DNA from 3 places in the Vibrio sp. 970 genome. Region 3 is predicted to be linked to each of the others. Evidence: predicted binding sites of a transcription regulator. Region 3 holds the regulator's gene; each other region holds the start of a gene.
What was found. The regulator PurR, encoded in region 3, represses purine synthesis genes. The targets are predictions, from matches to a motif close to TNANGNAAACGTTTNCNTNA.

Region 1 (7,064 bases), on a different contig from region 3:
AAATACAGATTACCGATGATCTGGAAAGAGTGAGCGCGATTCGCAGTCGGACAAGCAAAAAGCCCATCCTACGCCCGACAATAAAAATGCCGATGACAATCGCTGGTCACACCGTTGAGACGGAAGTGAACCTGACCAAGCGTACGCAATTCTCTTCTCCTATCTTGATTGGTAAAACCTATCTCGATGATAACGCATGGGTCTTCGCTGGTTACGATTACCTTCAAGAACAGCCAAGCGCAAAAATGATTGGCAAAAAAGAGACGGTTGAAGTCGAAGGTGTGCCATATAAGATCAGCATCTCAACTTCTAGCCGTTATACCAACGTCCATGCACTGGACATCAAGGTAGACAAAAAGCATAACGAAGTCTCTTTTATGTTAGAGGGCGAGAATGGCAAGCGTCATCCAATGACATTACCCTTGGTACGAATGCTGAAAACGACCAAAAGCGAGCGCCCTTTAGTCTATTTACCCGTCAAAGTCGGCGAAAATGAAACTCAACGTTGGTTGGTGTATCTGCGTGATCGCAGTAAGTTCAGTTCGCAAATTCGCTTAGGTCGGGACGTCGCGAGTCAGCACTTTGTTATTGATACGGACAGAGAAAATCTACTGGGTGGCGTAGAAAAAACGTTCAAAAGCGCGCTCAAATCAAAACCTCTTGTCGTTTCACCAGAAGAACAGGTCACCATTGATGGTTATACCGTCCCTGCTTACCCCACTTTTACTGTGAAAACGCCATTACTGCGTGTAAATGGGTTTGAAGTAACAGAAAAAGGTAAGGATGAATCCGTCACGTTTTATTTAATGAACGATGAGGGGAAAGAAGAAAAAATCACCAAACCAGTGTTGAAAAAGCTCAAGGTTGGCAGCGCGGTTCGCCCTGTTGTCGAAGGAGACTTTCTTCTCGGTAGAAAAGACACATCAATGAAGTTTGCGCTCGATGTGCTTGATGAGGGTGACACTCAACCCTTTTTCGTCTTTGGTCATGACATAGCCAAGGGTGGTGTGTTGCTGAACACTCGCGCAGATCATCTACTAGATGCAAGGCCACTTTTCAAAGCTGGCCATATCGAAGTGGCGGAAGTTGAGGGGATGTCTTTCCCTGTGAAGTTAGACACGGGTGCAGATGTAAGCTCAATCAATGCTAAGAACATCAAGCAGTTTAAGAAAGACGGCAAAGACATGGTGAGCTTTACCTATGAGAACGATCTTGGCATGAAACAGGCGTTTACTAAGCCTGTTGTTGATGTCATGCGTATTAAAGCGAAGAAAGGCGAGAAAGCGAACGTACGCCCTGTGGTTGAAATGCATGTTAAGCTTGGCGAATTAGAGAAGAAGATCCGAGTCAACTTACAGGACCGAGGTCGCTTCCATTACAGCATGATTTTAGGTAAAAACTTCCTAAAACATGGCGCGGTTGTTTCGAGTGATACGAATTACATCGTGACGCAAAAACCGGATTACGAAAAGTAACACTCTGGCCGCCTTATCACCTTGATACCCAAAGCCTGAAAAACATTGGATCTTTGGATATATCATCTCCTTAATGCTGCCAAAGAGCAGCATTTTTTAGTTGAGATAGGAGTTAATTTGAAAACTAAGCTGATTACACGAGAAGGTTACAACAAACTCAAACAAGAGCATGATTACCTTTGGAATGAAAAGCGCCCGGAAATCACCAAGATCGTCACTTGGGCTGCGAGCCTGGGCGATCGCTCAGAAAATGCGGATTACACCTTCAATAAACGTTTACTCCGTCAGATCGACCGTCGTGTCCGCTTCCTTCGTAAATTCCTGCCAGAAGTCACGATCGTTGACTATTCTCCGCAACAAGAAGGCAAAGTCTTTTTTGGTGCATGGGTGGAAATAGAAAATGAGGCAGGAGAAGTGAAAAAGTTTCGTATTGTCGGGCCTGAAGAGATTTATGGCGATGCGAAAGACTACATCTCTATCGATTCACCTATGGCGCGAGCGATGTTGAAAAAACAAGTGGATGAAGAGTTCACGGTACGCACCCCAGAAGGTGAAAAAGAGTGGTTCATCAACTCAATTGAATACACTCAACCGGCCTCGGAAGACTGAGGCTTTATCACCGATTCAAGACTCATGAAGTTCACTAGAAGTGACTTGGGTCTCAACGTCAGAATATTTGGTATAAAGGCATAGTGCCTTTCTCGGAGAAGTAAAATGAACAAAGCAGTCATGTGTAGTGCTGCACTAACAATAGGATTCTCACTTTCAGTTTTTGCTCAAGATGAAGTGAAAGGCTGTGACGCTAAAGAGTTAGCGGTAGAGCAGCAGCTTGAGTATGCAAAAGCGCAAGGTAATGAGCATCGCATTAAAGGCTTGGAGCAAGCACTTTCCGCTATCCAGAATGAATGCTCGGAAGGTGAGCTGCGCCAAGAGCTGCAAGCAGAAGTGGAAGAAAAGATTAAAGAAGTTGAGGAGCGAGAGGAAGAATTAGTCGAAGCTCAGCATTCAGGTAAAGCAGACAAAATTGAGAAAAAACGTCACAAGTTGGCGGAGGCACAGCAAGAGCTGCTTGAGGCCAAACGTGAACTGGAATGGAATTATGGTCAATAGTAGGTGCTGAAAATACCTGCTAGAGAGAGAATAAAGCGCTTAAGATAAAAAGAGTAACAATTTGCTTGAGCACGTTAGGAAAAACAGTGATACATTTTCGACAATAGACGCTTCTGAAAGGATGTTTCAATGCAAGAAAATCATAAAATTTTAGTGGTTGATGACGATGCTCGTTTACGTGCTCTATTGGAGCGTTACCTTTCTGAGCAAGGTTTTCAGGTACGAAGTGTCGCCAATGGCGAACAGATGGATCGCCTACTAACGCGCGAAAACTTTCACTTAATGGTGCTGGACCTAATGTTGCCAGGTGAAGACGGTTTGTCAATTTGTCGTCGTCTACGCCACGCGAACAATATGTTGCCAATCTTAATGCTCACCGCGAAAGGTGATGAAGTGGACCGCATCGTAGGTCTTGAGGTAGGGGCGGATGATTATTTGCCAAAACCGTTTAACCCACGCGAATTGTTGGCTCGCATCAAGGCCGTATTACGCCGCCAAACTGTAGAGTTGCCGGGTGCACCAAGCACGGAAGAAAAAGTGGTGGAGTTCGGGGAATTCCGACTCAATCTAGGCACTCGCGAGATGTTCCGCGGTGATGAGGCAATGCCACTCACCTCTGGAGAGTTTGCTGTTCTCAAGGCGCTCGTGATGAATGCACGTGAGCCAATGTCACGAGATAAATTGATGAACATGGCGCGTGGCCGTGAATATTCTGCAATGGAACGCTCTATTGACGTACAAATCTCACGCTTACGTCGCATGTTAGAAGACGATCCGAGCAAGCCGCGCTACATTCAAACCGTGTGGGGCCTAGGTTATGTTTTCGTCCCAGACGGCAAAGAGGTGTAATCTCTTCACTCCATAGCCAGCACTTGGCTATAGCAACTTCAGCCTTCATTACCTTCCCTTTGAAGGCTGAAATTTCGCGATTAGGACCACTAGGAACGTTCCATGCGCATCCGAAGTTCACTGACACAATCTATTCTGCTGTTCATCTCTTTGCTTCTCGCGAGCCAAGTTTTCTCTTACTACGCCGTTTTTAACTACGCGTTGATGCCGAGTTTGCAGCAGTTCAATAAAATTCTCGCCCATGAGCTCAATTTGGTGCTTGATGATGAAGGACCTTTAAAGTCTGATGCACCGTTAAGGCGTCAATTATTAGAAAGATTAGGGGTGACGGTTCACAGCCTTGACAGCGATAAGGCGATTGAATTTCATCACGCAATGTCGATTGATTTGATGTCTGAAGAAATGAGCCAAGAGCTGGGTTCGCCCACAGAAGTGCGCTTATTGCTTGGCGATGAAAGTTACATTTTGTGGATGCACATCGAAAAGTTGCCGAACTCCATCATTCGTATTCCGTTATCTGAGCTGCAAGAAGAAGATTTTGCCCCGCTGTTTCGTAACAGCTTGATTATGGCGCTGCTGATCATTGCAGGTGGTTGGTTGTTTATTCGTTTGCAAAACCGTCCACTTTTGGCTTTAGAGAGAGCCGCGAAAGACGTCGGTCGAGGTGAGATCCCGCCCCCCTTAGCAGAGAAAGGCGCATCGGAGATTCGCTCTGTAACTCGAGCCTTTAATCAAATGTCGAAAGGTATTCAAGAGCTAGAAGAAGACCGAGCCTTATTAATGGCAGGGATTAGCCATGACTTACGAACACCTCTGACGCGTATTCGCCTAGCGACAGAAATGATGTCTCCTGAGGACAGCTATCTTGCGGAGGGGATCATTAGCGATACGGAAGAATGTAATGAGATCATCAGTCAGTTTATGGATTACCTCAAACCGGTGAACCAAGAATCGTTTGAAGCGGTTGATATCAGTACGATTGCCAGTGACGTCGCCAGTTCTGAAGGTGGTTATGAGGTTGAAATTGAAACAGATCTTAATCTTAACTTGCCGCCAGCCAAAGGAAGTGCGATTGCGATTAAGCGGGCGATCAGTAACTTAGTTGTGAATGCGCTACGTTATGGCAATGGCTGGGTCAAAATCAGCACTGGTGTGACAGCAGATAAGCAGCTAGTGTGGATTTCAGTAGAGGACAACGGACCGGGTATCGAGCATTCTCAAATCGCGAGGTTATTTGAACCCTTTACGCGTGGTGACACCGCTCGCGGTAGTGAAGGCACTGGGCTAGGGTTGGCGATTGTGAAGCGTATAATCAGCCAGCATTCAGGCTCTGTGGTGATACGTAATCGCAGTGAAGGCGGTTTAATCGCTCAAATCAGTTTTCCTACCAAGTAAGTCGATGGCCTGCACCCTTTAAAACAAAAAGCCCAACCTAATTAGGTTGGGCTTTTCTTATTCTCAATAATCTTAAGACTCTTTCACTTCCTGAGGAAGTTCATCTTCGTCTTCCAGTTTCTCTGGCAGAAGTAGATTTAAAATGATCGCTGTGATGCCACCTGCTGCAACACCAGTTGAGAAAATACTCTTAATAAATTCTGGCATAAATTGCAGGATCTCTGGTTTTTGTGCGATACCAAGTCCCATTGAGAAGGATAAGGCCATGATCAGAATTGCGCGGCGATCGAGCTCAACACGAGAGATAATACGCACACCAGCGGCAGCAATCGTACCAAACATGACAATCGTTGCGCCGCCAAGTACTGGCTCAGGAATCAGCTGAACAAAGCTAGCGACACCTGGGAACAAGCCAAGAATCACTAACATGCCAGAAATAAAGTAACCCACGTAGCGGCTCGCGACTCCTGTTAGCATGATGATGCCGTTATTCTGGCTAAACGTTGAGTTCGGGAAGCTGTTGAAAACGGCTGCGATTGCGGAGTTTAAGCCGTCTGCTAACACACCGCCCTTAATGCGTTTCATGTACACTGGGCCTTTTACTGGCTCACCAGACACTTCAGATGTTGCGGTAATATCACCGATGGCCTCTAGTGCGGTAATAAAGAAAATCAGTACCAGCGGAATGAACAGAGACCAGTCAAACGATAAGCCATATTGCATTGGTACGGGCAGTGCTACGATCTCAGTTGCGCCTAGCTGAGAAGTATCTACCATCCCCATAAAATACGCCATGATGTAACCCACTAGCATCGCAATCACGATTGAAGCCACACGGATGTATGGGTTTTTCGAGCGGTTTAAAATCACAATTAATCCAAGTACCGTCCCAGCCAGAGCAAGTTTGTCTAAGCTGCCGAAGGTTCCTTCATTTAATGCTGCGTAGCCACCGCCCATTGATACTAAGCCGACTTGAATCAGTGTGAGACCGATAAGAGTGACGACGATGCCTGAAACGAGCGGAGTGATGATTCGGCGGGCATGCTCCAATACGCGAGATAGGAAAATTTCTGCAAATGATGCGACTAAAATCGTACCAAAAATGGCAGCCATCATGGTGCTGATGTCTGCTCCACCGGCTTTCAGCGATAGGCCTGCACCAATAATAGGACCTAAAAAGTTAAAGCTGGTGCCTTGAACAGAGAGCAAACCAGAGCCAATTGGGCCAACGGTGCGAATTTGAATAAACGAAGACACGCCTGACGCAAATAAAGACATGCTGATGATGGTGTTCGTTTGGTCTGCAGGTACACCCAAAGACTGACAGATGATCAGTGACGGAGTGATAACCGCGACGAACATCGCCAATAAGTGCTGAAGTGCGGCAAAAATGGTTTGAGGCAAAGGTGGTCGATCGTTGAGTTGATAGACCAGTTCCGAAGATCGGTTTGAAGTTGTCATTGTTTGTCTCGCTAGTCGCAATATTTCCCTAGTTCTCGCTGAATGGGAGAGCAGGGTGGAGTTGACGTCGTTACCTGTGATTGCTGTTAATCAGAGTCAACTCAGGTTGGTGGAGTGTGATCTAACACACTTAAAAATTTGTGCGCGATTATAGAGAGATTTACTCAAAAAGCAAACGTTTGCTTTGTTTTTGGCGTATTAAAAAACGAGCCATTTGGCTCGCTTTCAATCATTACGCTTTGGAGTAAATATCCCGCTCACCCAACCAGCGATCGATAATTGCTGTTGCGTTAGTCGGGTAATTGTCATGAATATGACGCGCAATACGCTGAACTTCGGGAATCAGGCGTTGATCTCGAACTAAGTCTGCGATTTTGAAATCAGCAAGACCTGTCTGCTTTGTACCCAATAGTTCTCCAGGGCCACGAATTTCTAGGTCTTTCTGCGCAATGACGAAGCCATCGTTACTTTCACGTAGTACTCCGAGACGTTTTTGCGCGGTTTTTGACAGCGGAGAGTGGTACAGCAGCACACAATGGCTAGCAACGGAACCTCGGCCCACGCGACCTCTTAACTGGTGTAATTGTGCCAAACCAAGACGTTCAGGGTTTTCTATGATCATCAAGCTAGAGTTTGGCACATCCACACCAACTTCAATCACTGTCGTTGCGACCAGCAAATGCAGTTTATTGTCTTTGAAATCTTGCATCACCGCTTGTTTCTCTGCCGGCTTCATTCGTCCGTGTACTAGACCAATTTTTACGTCCGGTAGCT
Region 2 (7,064 bases), on a different contig from region 3:
ATATGCACGACTTAGCATCAATTAGAGCCTTTGATGCGCTCAATCAGCATAAAAGTTTGACAGCCGCTGCTAAAGCCCTTAATCAGCCAAAATCAACGCTAAGTCGTCGCTTGGCACAATTAGAAGAAGACTTCGGTCAGGCTCTAACCGCCAGACAAGGTAATCGATTAGTTCTGACAAGAGCTGGAGAAATCTTTGCCCACTACAGCCGCCAGATTCTTGAGTTAAGTGAAGAGAGTTATGATGCACTTCAAGGTTTAACGAACCAAGTTTCAGGGCCACTTCATATTGTTTGTCACACTGCCTTAGTTAGAAGCTGGCTCGGCGGCGTACTCAATCGTTTTCTTGCTGATAATCCCGATGTTAGAGTTCAACTTACCAGTGACTTTTCTGAGGCGCATCATGACCCAGATTTGTTCATCTGGCTCGGTGAACGTAAAGAGCTAGACTGGCGAAAAGAAGTGCTGGGGGTATTTCGCTATACGCCTTTTGCCTCTCCAAATTATCTAAAACAACATGGGCCTATACCGCACCCCAAAGAACTTGAAGCACATCCATGGATCGATTTTGGTTCAGTGCAAGAAAATGGATTGATGCTAGCACACCCTCAACACGGTGAGTTCTTTTTAGAGCCCTTTGTTAGTCGCTTATACAGCGACAACATAGCAATGCAAATAGACAGTATCGCGAATGGTCATGGTATTGGACTGCTGCCGACTTGGACAGCATGCGGCTATGAGAAACATCACCCAGGGCGAATCACACCTTGCTTAGAAGGTTGGCTTTCTGAGCCTATTTCCATTAACTGCTATACACCAGCAGGACGACCACCACTGCGCTTATCCGTACTTCTAGACTGCATTCACCAAAGCATTCCACAAGGTTGGAAAACCTGACAAAAATAAAAGGCCATCATAATGATGGCCTTTCTAACTTTAGCGTTTAACAATCGTCGTTTACGTTTGACTGTTTAGACGGTCCTACAATTACGCTAGCAATTCTTTTGCTGTGTTCACTACGTTTTCAGTCGTGAAGCCAAACATCTCGAATAGCTGACCAGCAGGTGCAGATTCACCGAATGTTGTCATACCGATGATGCGACCGTCAAAGCCAACGTACTTGTACCAGAAATCAGCAATGCCCGCTTCGATAGCGATACGTGCCGTTACGTCTGATGGCAGTACAGATTCACGGTAAGCGGCGTCTTGTTTGTCGAATGCGTCTGTTGATGGCATTGAAACAACGCGTACTTTCTTGCCTTCTGAAGTTAGTTGCTCAGCGGCTTTCACTGCAAGCTCAACCTCAGAACCTGTTGCGATAAGGATTAGCTCAGGCTTACCTTCGCTATCTTTCAGGATGTAAGCACCTTTCGCGATGTCTGCGACTTGTTCAGCAGTACGCTCTTGTTGCGCTAGGTTTTGACGAGAGAAGATAAGTGCAGTTGGTGCATCTTTACGTTCAATCGCTAGTTTCCATGCAACTGCAGACTCAACTTGGTCACATGGGCGCCATGTGCTCATGTTTGGAGTTACACGTAGAGACGCCATTTGCTCAACAGGTTGGTGAGTTGGGCCATCTTCGCCAAGACCGATCGAATCATGCGTGTAAACTTGGATGTTCTGAATTTTCATCAGCGCAGCCATACGCATTGCGTTACGAGCGTATTCCATGAACATTAGGAATGTTGCGCCGTAAGGAACGAAACCACCGTGCAATGCGATACCGTTGATGATAGCAGTCATACCGAATTCGCGTACACCGTAGTGGATGTAGTTGCCAGAGAAGTCCTCCGTTTCTAGAGACTTAGAACCAGACCACATGGTCAGGTTAGAAGGCGCTAGGTCAGCAGAACCACCCATAAACTCAGGAAGCATTTGACCAAACGCTTCTAGTGCATTTTGCGATGCTTTACGTGATGCAATGTTCGCTGGGTTTGCTTGAAGATCGGCAATGATTTGGTTCGCTTTTTCTTCCCACTGTGCAGGAAGTTCGCCGTTTAGACGTCGTTTAAGCTCTGCCGCTTCAGCAGGGTAAGCTGCAGCGTATGCCTCGAATTTTTCATTCCAAGCTGCTTCTTTCGCGGCGCCCGCTTCTTTTGCATCCCACTCAACGTAAACATCTGCCGGGATCTCAAATGGGCCGTACTCCCAACCTAGGTATTCACGAGCCGCTTGGATCTCATCGTGACCTAGTGGTGCACCGTGACAGTCGTGCGAACCAGACTTGTTAGGAGAACCGAAACCGATAATTGTTTTGGTACAGATAAGCGTAGGACGTGGGTCCGCTTTTGCTGCTTCAATTGCTGCGTTGATCGCGTCTGAGTCGTGACCATCGACTGCTGGGATTACATGCCAGCCGTACGCTTCAAAACGCTTAGGTGTATCGTCAGAGAACCAGCCTTCAACGTGACCGTCGATAGAAATGCCGTTGTCATCCCAGAACGCGATCAGTTTGCCTAGACCTAACGTCCCAGCAAGAGAGCATGCTTCATGCGAGATGCCTTCCATTAGACAGCCGTCACCCATGAACACATACGTAAAGTGGTCAACGATATCGTGACCTTCTTTGTTGAACTGTGCCGCTAGTGCTTTCTCTGCGATCGCCATACCAACAGCGTTAGTGATGCCTTGACCTAGAGGACCCGTTGTTGTCTCGATACCAGGCGCGTAGCCGTACTCTGGGTGACCTGGGGTTTTTGAGTGCAATTGACGGAAGTTTTTCAGATCGTCAATAGATAGCTCGTAACCGCTTAAGTGCAGTAGAGAGTAAATAAGCATTGACCCATGACCGTTTGACAGCACAAAGCGATCGCGGTCGGCCCACTCTGGGTTTGAAGGGTTATGGTTTAGGTGAGAGCGCCAAAGAACTTCAGCGATATCAGCCATACCCATTGGTGCGCCTGGGTGGCCTGAGTTAGCTTGTTGAACACCATCCATGCTTAGAGCACGAATTGCATTGGCAAGATGTTTACGAGACGACATGTCTGCTCCTGAGTACATTAAGCGAAACGAAAAGTAGGTCATAATTCTCTCAAAGCCCTGTTGGGTGTGCAAACGTTTTCCAGTCCAAAACCTCACAAATATTGCACCTTTCGCGCCAAATCGTTCGAAGTTCTTAAAATTATCAATAAATCAGGCAAACGTTTGGTTATAACAAAAACCAAAAAAGAGCTTGTAATTCGAGCAATCAAATTTAGAATAGACGTCTAGATGTAGATACACCTACAAAAATTAGTATTAATTTGCGCTGGAGAGTTTATCATTCCCCAGTTTTAAACCAGATATAGTGGAGCTAACATGGCTAAGCACCTGTTTACTTCTGAGTCAGTATCAGAAGGTCATCCAGATAAAATTGCAGACCAGATTTCTGATGCGGTTCTTGACGCGATTCTAGAGCAAGATCCAAAGGCTCGTGTTGCATGTGAGACTTACGTTAAAACCGGTATGGTAATGGTGGGTGGTGAAATCACGACTTCAGCATGGGTAGACATCGAAGAGTTAACTCGTGAAACCGTTCGTGAAATCGGCTACGTACATTCAGATATGGGCTTTGACGCAGATTCTTGTGCGGTACTAAACACAATCGGTAAACAGTCGCCAGATATCAACCAAGGTGTTGATAAAGCTGACCCTAAAGAACAAGGTGCAGGCGACCAAGGCATCATGTTTGGTTACGCTTGTAACGAAACTGAAGTACTAATGCCAGCGCCAATTACTTACTCTCACCGTCTTGTTCAAAAGCAAGCAGAAGTTCGTAAAAACGGCACACTACCTTGGTTGCGTCCTGATGCAAAATCTCAGGTAACATTCCAATACGATCAAGGTAACATCGTTGGTATCGACGCGGTTGTTCTTTCAACTCAACACTGTGATTCAATCTCAACTTCAGACCTGCGTGAAGCGGTAATGGAAGAGATCATTAAGCCAGTGCTACCTTCTGAGTGGATCAACAAAGAAACAAACTTCTTCATTAACCCAACCGGTCGCTTCGTAATCGGTGGTCCTATGGGTGACTGTGGTCTAACTGGTCGTAAGATCATCGTAGATACCTACGGCGGCGCAGCTCGTCACGGTGGCGGTGCGTTTTCTGGTAAAGATCCATCAAAAGTTGACCGTAGTGCAGCATACGCAGCACGCTACGTAGCGAAAAACATCGTAGCGGCAGGCATGGCTGACCGTTGTGAGATCCAACTTTCTTACGCAATCGGTGTTGCTGATCCAACGTCTATCATGGTGGAAACGTTCGGTACTGAGAAAGTACCTCACGACATCATCATTGAAGCGGTTCGTCAATTCTTCGACCTACGTCCATACGGTCTACAAGAAATGCTTAACCTTCTTCAACCTATCTACAAGAAGACAGCGGCATACGGTCACTTCGGTCGTGAAGAATTCCCGTGGGAAGCGACAGACAAAGCTGCACTTCTACGCGATTTCGCTGGCATCAAATAATCAAGCCAAGCAAGAATCAATCAAGCCCTCGCCTATGGCGGGGGCTTTTTATTTTCAGCAACTTTTATCCAGCCATTTCGGCTCATACCGCCCTGCCCCACAAAGCAGTCCTGTTTCTCCCTCATTTTTATACCGAATAAATTTTAAGCAATTATTTGTAAATTATCCCATCTCCGCCAATAGTTAAAATATTGTTAACTCCAATTTAAATAGAGACGTCGGATGCTGGCGACTGTGGAAGCAACACTTAAGTAAAGACATGAGTCAGGCATCTTTATGGCCGATACCAAACTAAGCCAATGCTCAGATGTAAACTTGAAAAAGTCGCTTCAAGTTTGACTGAACAAAAACCGCTGTCAGTTGGTATAAGCGGATAATGTGGGAATAAATCAAGGAGGAGTTATGCCTCGAACTGTTAATCCATCGGACTTCCACAACAAACGAAAGGAAGTGCCAGACAACGAATACGCCAGAACCATACCGTGCAATACGGTCAATCTTTCTGCACCTTTTCATTGGCTCGCATTAGGTCTGCATGATTTCGTGCGAATGCCGCTTATTAGTGCTTTCTATGGCATCTGTTTTATGGCAGCTGCGATAGGCATTGTTTTGCTCGTACAGTGGCAAGGCACACACTTAGTCGTCATGCCCAGTTTGATTGTTTACATGTTAATCGGTCCGTTTCTCGCGCTGGGCTTGTATGATGCCAGTTGGGAGAGAGAGCGCGGACACAAAGCAAGCTTGTTCCATTCAATGAAAGCGATCGGTCGTAACTCAACATCTCAATGGGCGTTCGCCGTGTTACTCGCAGTGTGTATGATATTTTGGATGCGCATTGCCGCTCTACTTCATGCGCTCTACCCTTCTGTTCAAGGGGCACCTTTAAGTGAGTTCCTACCCTTCCTTGTCATCGGCTCTTTAGTTGGCTTTGTTTTGGCTTGTGTGGTGTTTAGCATTTCAGCCTTTTCTATTCCGCTCATGATGGAGCGTCGCGTAGACATGATGACCGCTGTATTTACCAGCTTTAATGCCGTGAAATCCAACATTCCAGCAATGATTGTTTGGGCAGCGATCATCTGTGGCGGTATTCTTATCGGCTTTGCGACCTACGGGATCGGAATGTTGTTTACCATGCCAATTCTAGGCTACGGTACATGGCACGCTTACCATGCCACCATCAAGAAAAAACACACACCATAATTAACTGATGCTATGATCTGGCCCTCGCAAATGCGGGGGCTTTTTTATTTGATTTATCGAGGTGAATTGTGGATATAGAACTCAGCTATAAAGCCAAGCAAGTGATGGCGGGCTGTATCGCGATGGCAGAACAAGCTTTCAAACGTTCTTTCCCGATTCCAACAATCACCTTCGACGTCCGTGGGAAAGCGGCAGGAAAAGCCTACCTTCAATTAAATCAAGTACGCCTAAACCCTGTTTTATTTCGCGAAAACACCCAAGCATTCTTAGATGAAGTCATTCCTCATGAAGTAGCACACCTGATTACTTATCAGGTTTACGGGCGAGTTAGGCCTCACGGTAAAGAATGGAAAGGCGTCATGGAAGCCGTGTTTAACGTACCAGCCAAAACCACTCACAGCTTTGAAGTAAAATCCGTTCAAGGTAAAACCTTTGAGTATCGTTGTGGTTGTATGACCTACCCTCTATCGATTCGCCGTCATAATAAAGTTCTGCGCAAAGAGGCGACGTACTCTTGTCAAAAATGCCGCCAACCACTTAACTTCACCGGCATTCAATTATCGTAGCCCTTACCTCATAGTGTTACTTGCGTTCCCAAAATAAAGATCGAGTTGATCAAAACCTTACCTTCGCCAATTATTGTTAACTTACTCATCACTAAAGCTATTTTATGCGTGTTATCATGAATAAAGTCATACTTTATAAAGACTTTTATCATGAAATACTTACTCTCTCTGTTGCTTATCGCGCTTTCTAGCACTGCGATTGCCGCGCCACCGAGCTCATTCTCTGCAGCCAAACGTGAGGCGGTCAAAATTTATCAAGACCACCCAACAAGCTTCTACTGTGGCTGTAACATTCAATGGCAAGGCAAGAAAGGCTTACCCGATTTAGCCTCTTGCGGTTACCAAGTCCGTAAACAAGAAAAACGGGCTGCACGAATCGAATGGGAGCACGTTGTTCCTGCGTGGCAATTTGGCCACCAGCGTCAATGCTGGCAAGATGGCGGACGTAAAAACTGTAAGAAAAAAGACAAAACTTTTCGTTTGATGGAAGCAGACTTGCACAACCTAACTCCTGCTATTGGTGAAGTAAACGGTGACCGTTCGAACTACAACTTCAGCCAATGGAACGGTATGGATGGCGTGAGTTATGGTCGCTGTGAGATGCAAGTGAACTTTAAGCAGCGTAAAGTCATGCCACCAGACCGTGCGCGTGGCTCAATTGCTCGTACCTATCTATACATGAGCAAAGAGTACGGTTTCAAACTGTCGAAGCAGCAAACGCAATTAATGAGTGCTTGGAACAAAACCTATCCTGTCGATAAATGGGAATGTGAGCGTGACGAGCGCATTGCAAAAGTACAGGGCAATCACAACCCATTTGTTCAAGAAGCCTGCCGCGCACTGTAAC
Region 3 (7,064 bases):
GTATCGGCTGCTCAAGAAGGCCAGTGTTGCCCCCATAGTGCTAGCGAAAGAAACCAGTAGCAAGCTTGTCCAAAAACCAAATAAGGCTGCACCAAGTAAGGTGACTACTGCCGCTCCTGGGATAGAAAAAGCGGTAATTGCAATGTAGGTAAAAAAGTAAATCGCAGCCGAGAATACAAAATTCTGATCGATGTATGTAGTTAGTGCTTCTTGTTGGGCTTTTGCATTCTCTAAGGTTAAATACTGGCCAAAGTTAATACCTAAAAAGACGATAGCCGCTAGTAGGATGAGACCTAATATCAGTTTCTTATTCATAATTTTGATTCCAATTTGGGATATATGTAATAAGACAGTAGGAAAACCGAAAAAATTTCACAAAAAAACCGCAGATTAGACTGCGGTTTTACAAGATAGTTTTTAGGCCGACTTTTATTGGAGGCCGTTCATCAACTCATCTCGGCGAGCTTGAGGTACCACACTCCAATGAGTGCCGTTGATAGCACCTTCTAGTGCCCATAGCAACTCAATGTTGACGGTTGCAGAGTGCGTATCTCTTATCGCTTTATAGGCGTTAAGCGCACCTTCCTCTTCAAGCTTCTCTACGGATTCGATGCCGGCTTTTTTTAGCATGCGCTCGGTAGCCAGTCGTAAGTTAGGCAAATCTTTCAAACGGTTAGGCTTTGTACTTGCTTGCTGTTCTTTCTCAAGCTTTGCCTTTTTCAATGATTGATTCGCTACTTCGATTAAGCGTTCGCTTGATTCCCATAAATCGCTGGAAATAGCGTAGTACTTTGTAACGACTGGAAAGCCACGTTTTTTATAAACGTAAGGCTTTAGCCCTTGTTTCTCGAAGTCAGATGAAGTTTTTTGGTCTGCTCTGATATGAAGCTGATTGTTTACCACTAGTGCAAACATTGTTTCATCAGCGAATAGTCCGAAGCCACCAAACATTGAGCGCGACTTGATATTACCAAGTGCCTCAAATAGCTTCATAGAGTCTTTGAGTATCGGTTTATCCATGTTTTGTTATCTCGGTGTAATTAATATTACGCCACCAAAAGTCAGGTCCGAGAGAGTAGCAAACATGCGTAAAAACAATGTCATTACAGAGTAAAGTCATTGCTTACACACTTGCCATCGGTAACCCCGCTACCTTCCATATCGTAATATGGTTCAGGCCGGAGGCTTTGCGTCCCACTCTTTCGAATGGTTTGCCCTGTGCGTGACACAATGAGCATACTTCTTATATTGAATTAACATCACGGTTTAGCGTTAAAAGTGTGATTTCGGTTCAATAAAAATGATAGATTGAATGCTCTATTTTGCATATGGAAAGGTGCAAATTGGCCTTTGAAAAGGAGTTCTTAATATATATTACATTTATATAAAACAGGGAGTTAACGTTAGTCAATTGTTATTAGAGTGGTGTGAAGTATTAGAGAATGCTTAATTTTTCCAAAAAAATAAGCGCCCCTGTAGAGCGCTTATTTAACACGGTTAAATACAGTGAAATTTAGTTCATTTTTTTCACAGTATTTCGAATTACAAGCTCAGGTTGCATTTCGAAAATTCGTTTTTCGTGTTCTTTATCTTTGATACGCTCAAGTAGAATTTCGAATGCATTTTTACCAACACGACGTTTAGGTTGGTGGATAGTCGTTAGCGGTGGAGAGAAGTATTCCGCAAGCTCGATGTTGTCGTAGCCGATCACTGAAATATCTTCAGGAATTTTGATCCCGTTTTGTTGCAAGCGGCTCATTAGGCCTAGAGCCATTGTGTCGTTAAAACAGAATACCGCCGTCGGGCGCTTGTCCATTGCGGTAATTTTATCTGCAACTAATACGGCCGTATCACATTCAAAGTTACCTTCAAGGATCCAGTCTTCATTTACAGCTAGGTTCGCTTCGCTCATTGCGCGACGGAAACCTGCAATGCGCTCTTGGCAAGCAAGCTTTTCAAAATGACCGCTTAGACAAGCGATATCCGTATGACCATTGTCAATCAGATGTTTGGTTGCAATGTAGCCACCTTCTTCTGAGTTATCCATGATCTTGTCTGCTTGTGAGCTCTCTGGGCCCCAATCCATGACCACTTTAGGAATGTCCGCATGACGGTCAAGCATCTCTTTTAGTTCTTCGGTTAAGTCAGAACACATCACTAGGATGCCATCAACGCGCTTTTCAGCCAGCATACGAATGTAATCGCGTTGTTTTTCGTAAATCCCGCCTGTGTTACATAAAATCAGAGTATAGCCTTGGCGGTAACAGTAGCTCTCAACGCCATCAATCACTTCTGAGAAAAATAGGTTAGTTGATTGAGTTACTAACATGCCAATCGTACGAGTTGAGTTGCATTTTAGGCTGCGTGCAACGGCACTTGGCGCGTAATTCAGCTCGTCAACGGCTTTCATTACTTTTTCTTGCGTTGCTTCTGCAACGAAACGCGTTTTATTGATAACGTGCGAAACTGTCGTAGTGGAAACGCCGGCTAAGCGAGCAACGTCTTTTATCGTGGCCATAAATGGTGTCCTGTATCGAGCTACTGAAATATGTCGTATTGGATGTACCTGATGCTCTAATGGTTTCACACCTAGCAATATAAAATTGGCGCTAAGTGTCTCGGCAGCGGTTGATCCAAGTGCGACAAAAGGGTACGTAGCAGCATCGGTCGATGAATTTTATCTTTTTTCTATCTGATGAGAAATTGCCATCAACCTGTTAAGAAAACACAAAAACCGCTATATTTCAGCGGTTTACATATAAATCATATTTAATCGTTTGCGCTCACATTTTAGCCCTATGTGGACTGACTAGCAATGTTTTCAGCAAGAGATTTGTGTATTTGAAGTCACATTTTGACTGCTAAATAACCAAGCGTCTTTGCGCTAAGTTAAGGCAAACGAATATTATACCCAAGTTACTTACAATTGGTCACTTTCAGGCATACAGGAAGCCCGATAGGCAGGCTCCCTAAAAATAGGCGGCAATTATTCACCAAGAAGGTAGGCGCTGTCTAGTTTACAAAATGCAACTAATAGTTTCGCGACACTCGAGTAAAATCCAAATTCGTCGAATTGTTTACATTTGTCTGAAAACTGAGGTAACCAAGACATCAATTGTTGCTGGATAAAGTCGTTTTGTTTAACGAAGGCTTCTTCCATGTGTTTTTCTTGTTCAAGCTCGTTTGAGCGGATAATCATGTTCCCGAGAAAGTCGAGCTCAACGGCTAAGTGATCCGCAGGTTCCTTTAGGTTTTCGTCTACTTGAACGCCAAATTCAGCCATCAACTTTTCCATTTCCTCAGCTGGCTTGTCATTCAGTAAACCTGATTCACCAATGTACATGGATGCGTAAGGAAGAGCGCCGTATTTTTCTGTCTTCAAAAACAGTTCACAAAAGTCAGCTGCAAGCTCTAGTTGTGCATCTTCACGATCTTGTAACCGATTCAATGCATCAACTAGGCTATCAACGGCTGGTTTTAGCGACTCATTTTCACCTAAACCTGCGAGAAAACTGCGAATTTCAACACTGTGATAGGCTTCCAATTCTTTCTCTGTTAGTTCTTTTGCGAACAAGCTCGAAAACCACCAGTAAATTTCAGCGCGTTTCTCATTAAAAGCTTTCACTTCTTGCATTTTGGGCTCCTGAATGATGCTTCAAGTCATGCATCACAAAGTCAATTAGGGATATCCCCTAAGTGTAATCAATTAAAATGAATAGCAGTAACTATAATTGTTATGTTTTATGGTCAAAAATGACCGTTTATTAATAGCAATGGGCAAGCTTGTTTTGAATCAATAAAAACGCTAAATCTTGCGTTTTAATGTATCTATGACTAGAAATGTTACTAGTTATGAATAGAATACGTCTTGGATAATAAGAAGACAGAAAAGTGGTGTAAATGAGCTATCACGTATTAGTCGTAGAAGATGATGTTGTAACTCGTAGTAAGCTTGCGGGATATTTCCAAAATGAGGGCTACCAAGTCAGCGAAGCAGAGAGTGGCGCAGAAATGCGTGAAGTTTTGCAAGCGGGCGATGTAGACCTGATCATGCTGGATATTAACCTGCCTGGTGAAGACGGCCTGATGCTTACTCGTGAGTTACGTAGCCAATCGGATATTGGTATCATATTAGTAACAGGACGCACGGATAGCATTGATAAAATCGTAGGCCTAGAAATGGGTGCTGACGATTATGTGACAAAACCTTTTGAACTGAGAGAGCTGTTAGTTCGCGTTAAAAACTTGCTGTGGCGTATTTCAGCAGCGCGCAGTGGCAGTTCGAAAGCGAATGAAACCAGTGAAGAGCACATTGTGCGCTTTGGGGAGTGGACATTCGACATTCAACGTCGCGCACTTAGCCGCAACGGTGAGCCAGTAAAACTAACTAAAGCAGAGTATGAACTTTTGGTGGCATTATCGTCTTACCCTAACCAGGTGTTAAGTCGTGAGCGTATTTTGAACATGATCAGCCATCGAGTGGATGCGCCGAATGACCGCACCATTGATGTTCTTATTCGACGTATGCGCGCAAAAATGGAGTTCGATCCTAAGAACCCACAGATTTTTGTAACGGTGCACGGCGAAGGCTATATGTTTGCTGGTGACTAGTTTGAACATAACTCAATCGTAAAAAGAAAAGGAGAGCTTCGGCTCTCCTTTTTTGTGGCTTCAAGATAATACTAGTTTGCTTCAACCATTGGTGTTTGGCCGACAGTATCACGCAACCTTTGCCAAATACTGCCCAAGTACTCATGCCAATAAAGCTCTGTTTGTTCTAAGTAACGCGCTTTAGGTGAGTATTTATCCCAAGGTTGACTTATCTCGCTAATAGCTAAGAAGTTGGTCGGGGCTGGGATTGGTTTAATGCCTGCTGCGTTGAACTCATACAATGCACGGTTCATGTGACTCGCAGAAGTGACTAACACAATCTCCTTTTGTTGAACGAATGCAGCCGCTTGACGCGCCTCTTCCCACGTATCTTTCGCATCTTCTAATAAAATGATATCGGATTTCGCGACGCCCAACGCAAGGGCAACGTTCGCCATCATTCGCGCGTGGCTAATTTCAGATCCGCCAGCATAGCCGGATAAGATTAATTTCGCGCCTGGATACATTCTTAAAATACGAATGCCCTCAGTTAAGCGCATTAATGCTGCACGGCTTAACTGCGAGGTGGGTGGAATTTCGTCATCGATAACATGACCATTCCCTAAAACCATCACGTAGTCGATGGTGCCAGAAACTGGCAAAAAGGCTTTATGCTCTCGCTCTAACGGCATAAGAAGCTTGGTTGAAACAGGTTGGAAGGCAACAAGAAAAATGCCAACAAAAGAGAATAGAACAACGAAGCAGCCAGTTTTACGTTTTGTAGTAAAACTAATGAGAGCAAGACCCAACAAGCCTATCAGCAGCAATGCCGGAAGGGGCATAAGCATGGCTGACACTACTTTTTTCAGCTCAAACATACATAAATAGTCCGAAAAAACATCAATTGATAATAAAAATGAGGGTATCCCTCTTTATTCCTGCTTTCCTTGTGCCAGAATAGCGGCACAATCCGTTATGATAACTCAGCAGAAGTGACAGAAGACCGCAATTTCGACGATATCGCCCACAAATTTGCAAAAAATATTTACGGCTCCGATAAAGGGGAGATCCGCCAAATCATTGTGTGGGAAGATTTTCTACAGATTCTAAGTGAATTAGATGCTGACCAGCAACCCCTAGAAGTGTTAGACGCTGGTGGTGGTTTGGCACAAATGTCGCAAAAGCTTGCTAAGCTCGGACATCGAATCGCTTTATGTGATCTATCTTCGGAAATGCTGCAGTTGGCTAAGCAGGATATTGAAAAAAACGGTTTGCTTGAGCAGTATCGCCTGATTCATTCGCCTGTCCAATCCATCGGTGAACATATGGATGTACAGGTCGATCTGGTTATGTTCCACGCTGTGATGGAGTGGCTGGTTGATCCTAAGGCCGCACTTGAAACAGTTCTAGAACAAGTAAAACCGGGAGGCATCGCATCAGTCATGTTCTACAACCACCACGGTTTAGTCTATAAAAACGTGGTTTGTGGCAACATTCCTCATATATTAGACGGCATGCCTCACCGAAAAAGATTTAAACTACAGCCGCAAAAAGGCTTAAAACCTGAAGAAGTCTACCAGTGGATAGAAAATTCAGGTTTTAATATTTGTGGCAAATCTGGTATTCGCTCATTTAGTGATTACATAGGCAATATGGAATACATGGGTGATTACGAGTTTGAAGATGTGTTGGCGCTAGAAAAACAACTTTGTCGACAAGAGCCATACCTCTCATTAGGCCGCTACATTCATGTGTGGGCTAAAAAGAACGATAAACAGGAATAACAATGAGTGAGATGACTCTCAATGCTGCAGAGCAACCAATCGATGAGCTGGTTGGCTGGGTTAAGCAGCACGATTTCTCGTTGAACCTGACCACAGAGCGATTGGCATTTTTGATAGCCATTGCCGTACTGAGTAATGAAAGGTTCGATGAAGAACTGGGTGAAGGTGAACTGCATGATGCATTTGCCATCGTCACTCGACTATTTGATGAGACCGGCGAAGCCTCCGCTTTTCGTGCGAACAATGCGATCAACGAGATGGTTAAGCAGCGTCTTATGAGCCGTTTTGTCAGTGAAATTACTGACGGAGCGAGCATTTACCGCTTGTCGCCATTAGCGATAGGAATAACCGACTACTACGTGCGTCATCGTGAGTTCTCAAAACTGCGTCTATCTATCCAGCTATCCATGGTAGCGGATGAAATGGCGAAAGCGATTGAGGCAGCACAAAAAGGTGGCACACCGGGTCACTGGAAGAAAAACGTTTACGGAATTTTGAAATATTCTGTAGGCGAGATCTTCGATCAAATCGACCTTAACCAACGTGTGATGGATGAGCAGCAACAGTCTGTTAAACAACAGATTGCTGATCTGCTTAACAAAGACTGGCGTGAAGCGATCAACAACTGTGAAGCGCTACTGTCAGAAACGTCGAGCACGTTGCGTGAACTTCAAGATACGCTGCAAGCTG

Region 1: R7Q11_RS10045 (uracil-xanthine permease family protein) is a predicted target of PurR. The motif match lies at 6,458-6,477, and genes of this name have one in related genera.
Region 2: metK (methionine adenosyltransferase) is a predicted target of PurR. The motif match lies at 3,132-3,151, and genes of this name have one in related genera.

What each region holds. Positions count from the first base shown of each region.
Region 1 is NZ_JAWOTW010000005.1:255,416-262,479, reverse strand. It holds gene R7Q11_RS10070 (ATP-dependent zinc protease) at 1-1,475, shown strand, start outside; gene greB (transcription elongation factor GreB) at 1,593-2,084, shown strand; gene R7Q11_RS10060 (DUF1090 domain-containing protein) at 2,190-2,585, shown strand; gene ompR (two-component system response regulator OmpR) at 2,715-3,434, shown strand; gene envZ (two-component system sensor histidine kinase EnvZ) at 3,537-4,829, shown strand; gene R7Q11_RS10045 (uracil-xanthine permease family protein) at 4,902-6,290, opposite strand; gene recG (ATP-dependent DNA helicase RecG) at 6,523-7,064, opposite strand, start outside.
Region 2 is NZ_JAWOTW010000009.1:16,269-23,332, reverse strand. It holds gene R7Q11_RS14405 (LysR family transcriptional regulator) at 3-896, shown strand; gene tkt (transketolase) at 987-2,981, opposite strand; gene metK (methionine adenosyltransferase) at 3,297-4,451, shown strand; gene R7Q11_RS14390 (DUF2189 domain-containing protein) at 4,854-5,651, shown strand; gene R7Q11_RS14385 (SprT family zinc-dependent metalloprotease) at 5,720-6,217, shown strand; gene endA (deoxyribonuclease I) at 6,368-7,063, shown strand.
Region 3 is NZ_JAWOTW010000004.1:94,585-101,648, forward strand. It holds gene R7Q11_RS07450 (TVP38/TMEM64 family protein) at 1-315, opposite strand, end outside; gene R7Q11_RS07455 (TfoX/Sxy family DNA transformation protein) at 430-1,020, opposite strand; cyclic di-GMP riboswitch class I at 1,137-1,226, opposite strand; gene purR (HTH-type transcriptional repressor PurR) at 1,514-2,518, opposite strand; gene torD (molecular chaperone TorD) at 2,987-3,634, opposite strand; gene torR (two-component system response regulator TorR) at 3,901-4,611, shown strand; gene elyC (envelope biogenesis factor ElyC) at 4,683-5,468, opposite strand; gene cmoM (tRNA uridine 5-oxyacetic acid(34) methyltransferase CmoM) at 5,583-6,374, shown strand; gene mukF (chromosome partition protein MukF) at 6,377-7,064, shown strand, end outside.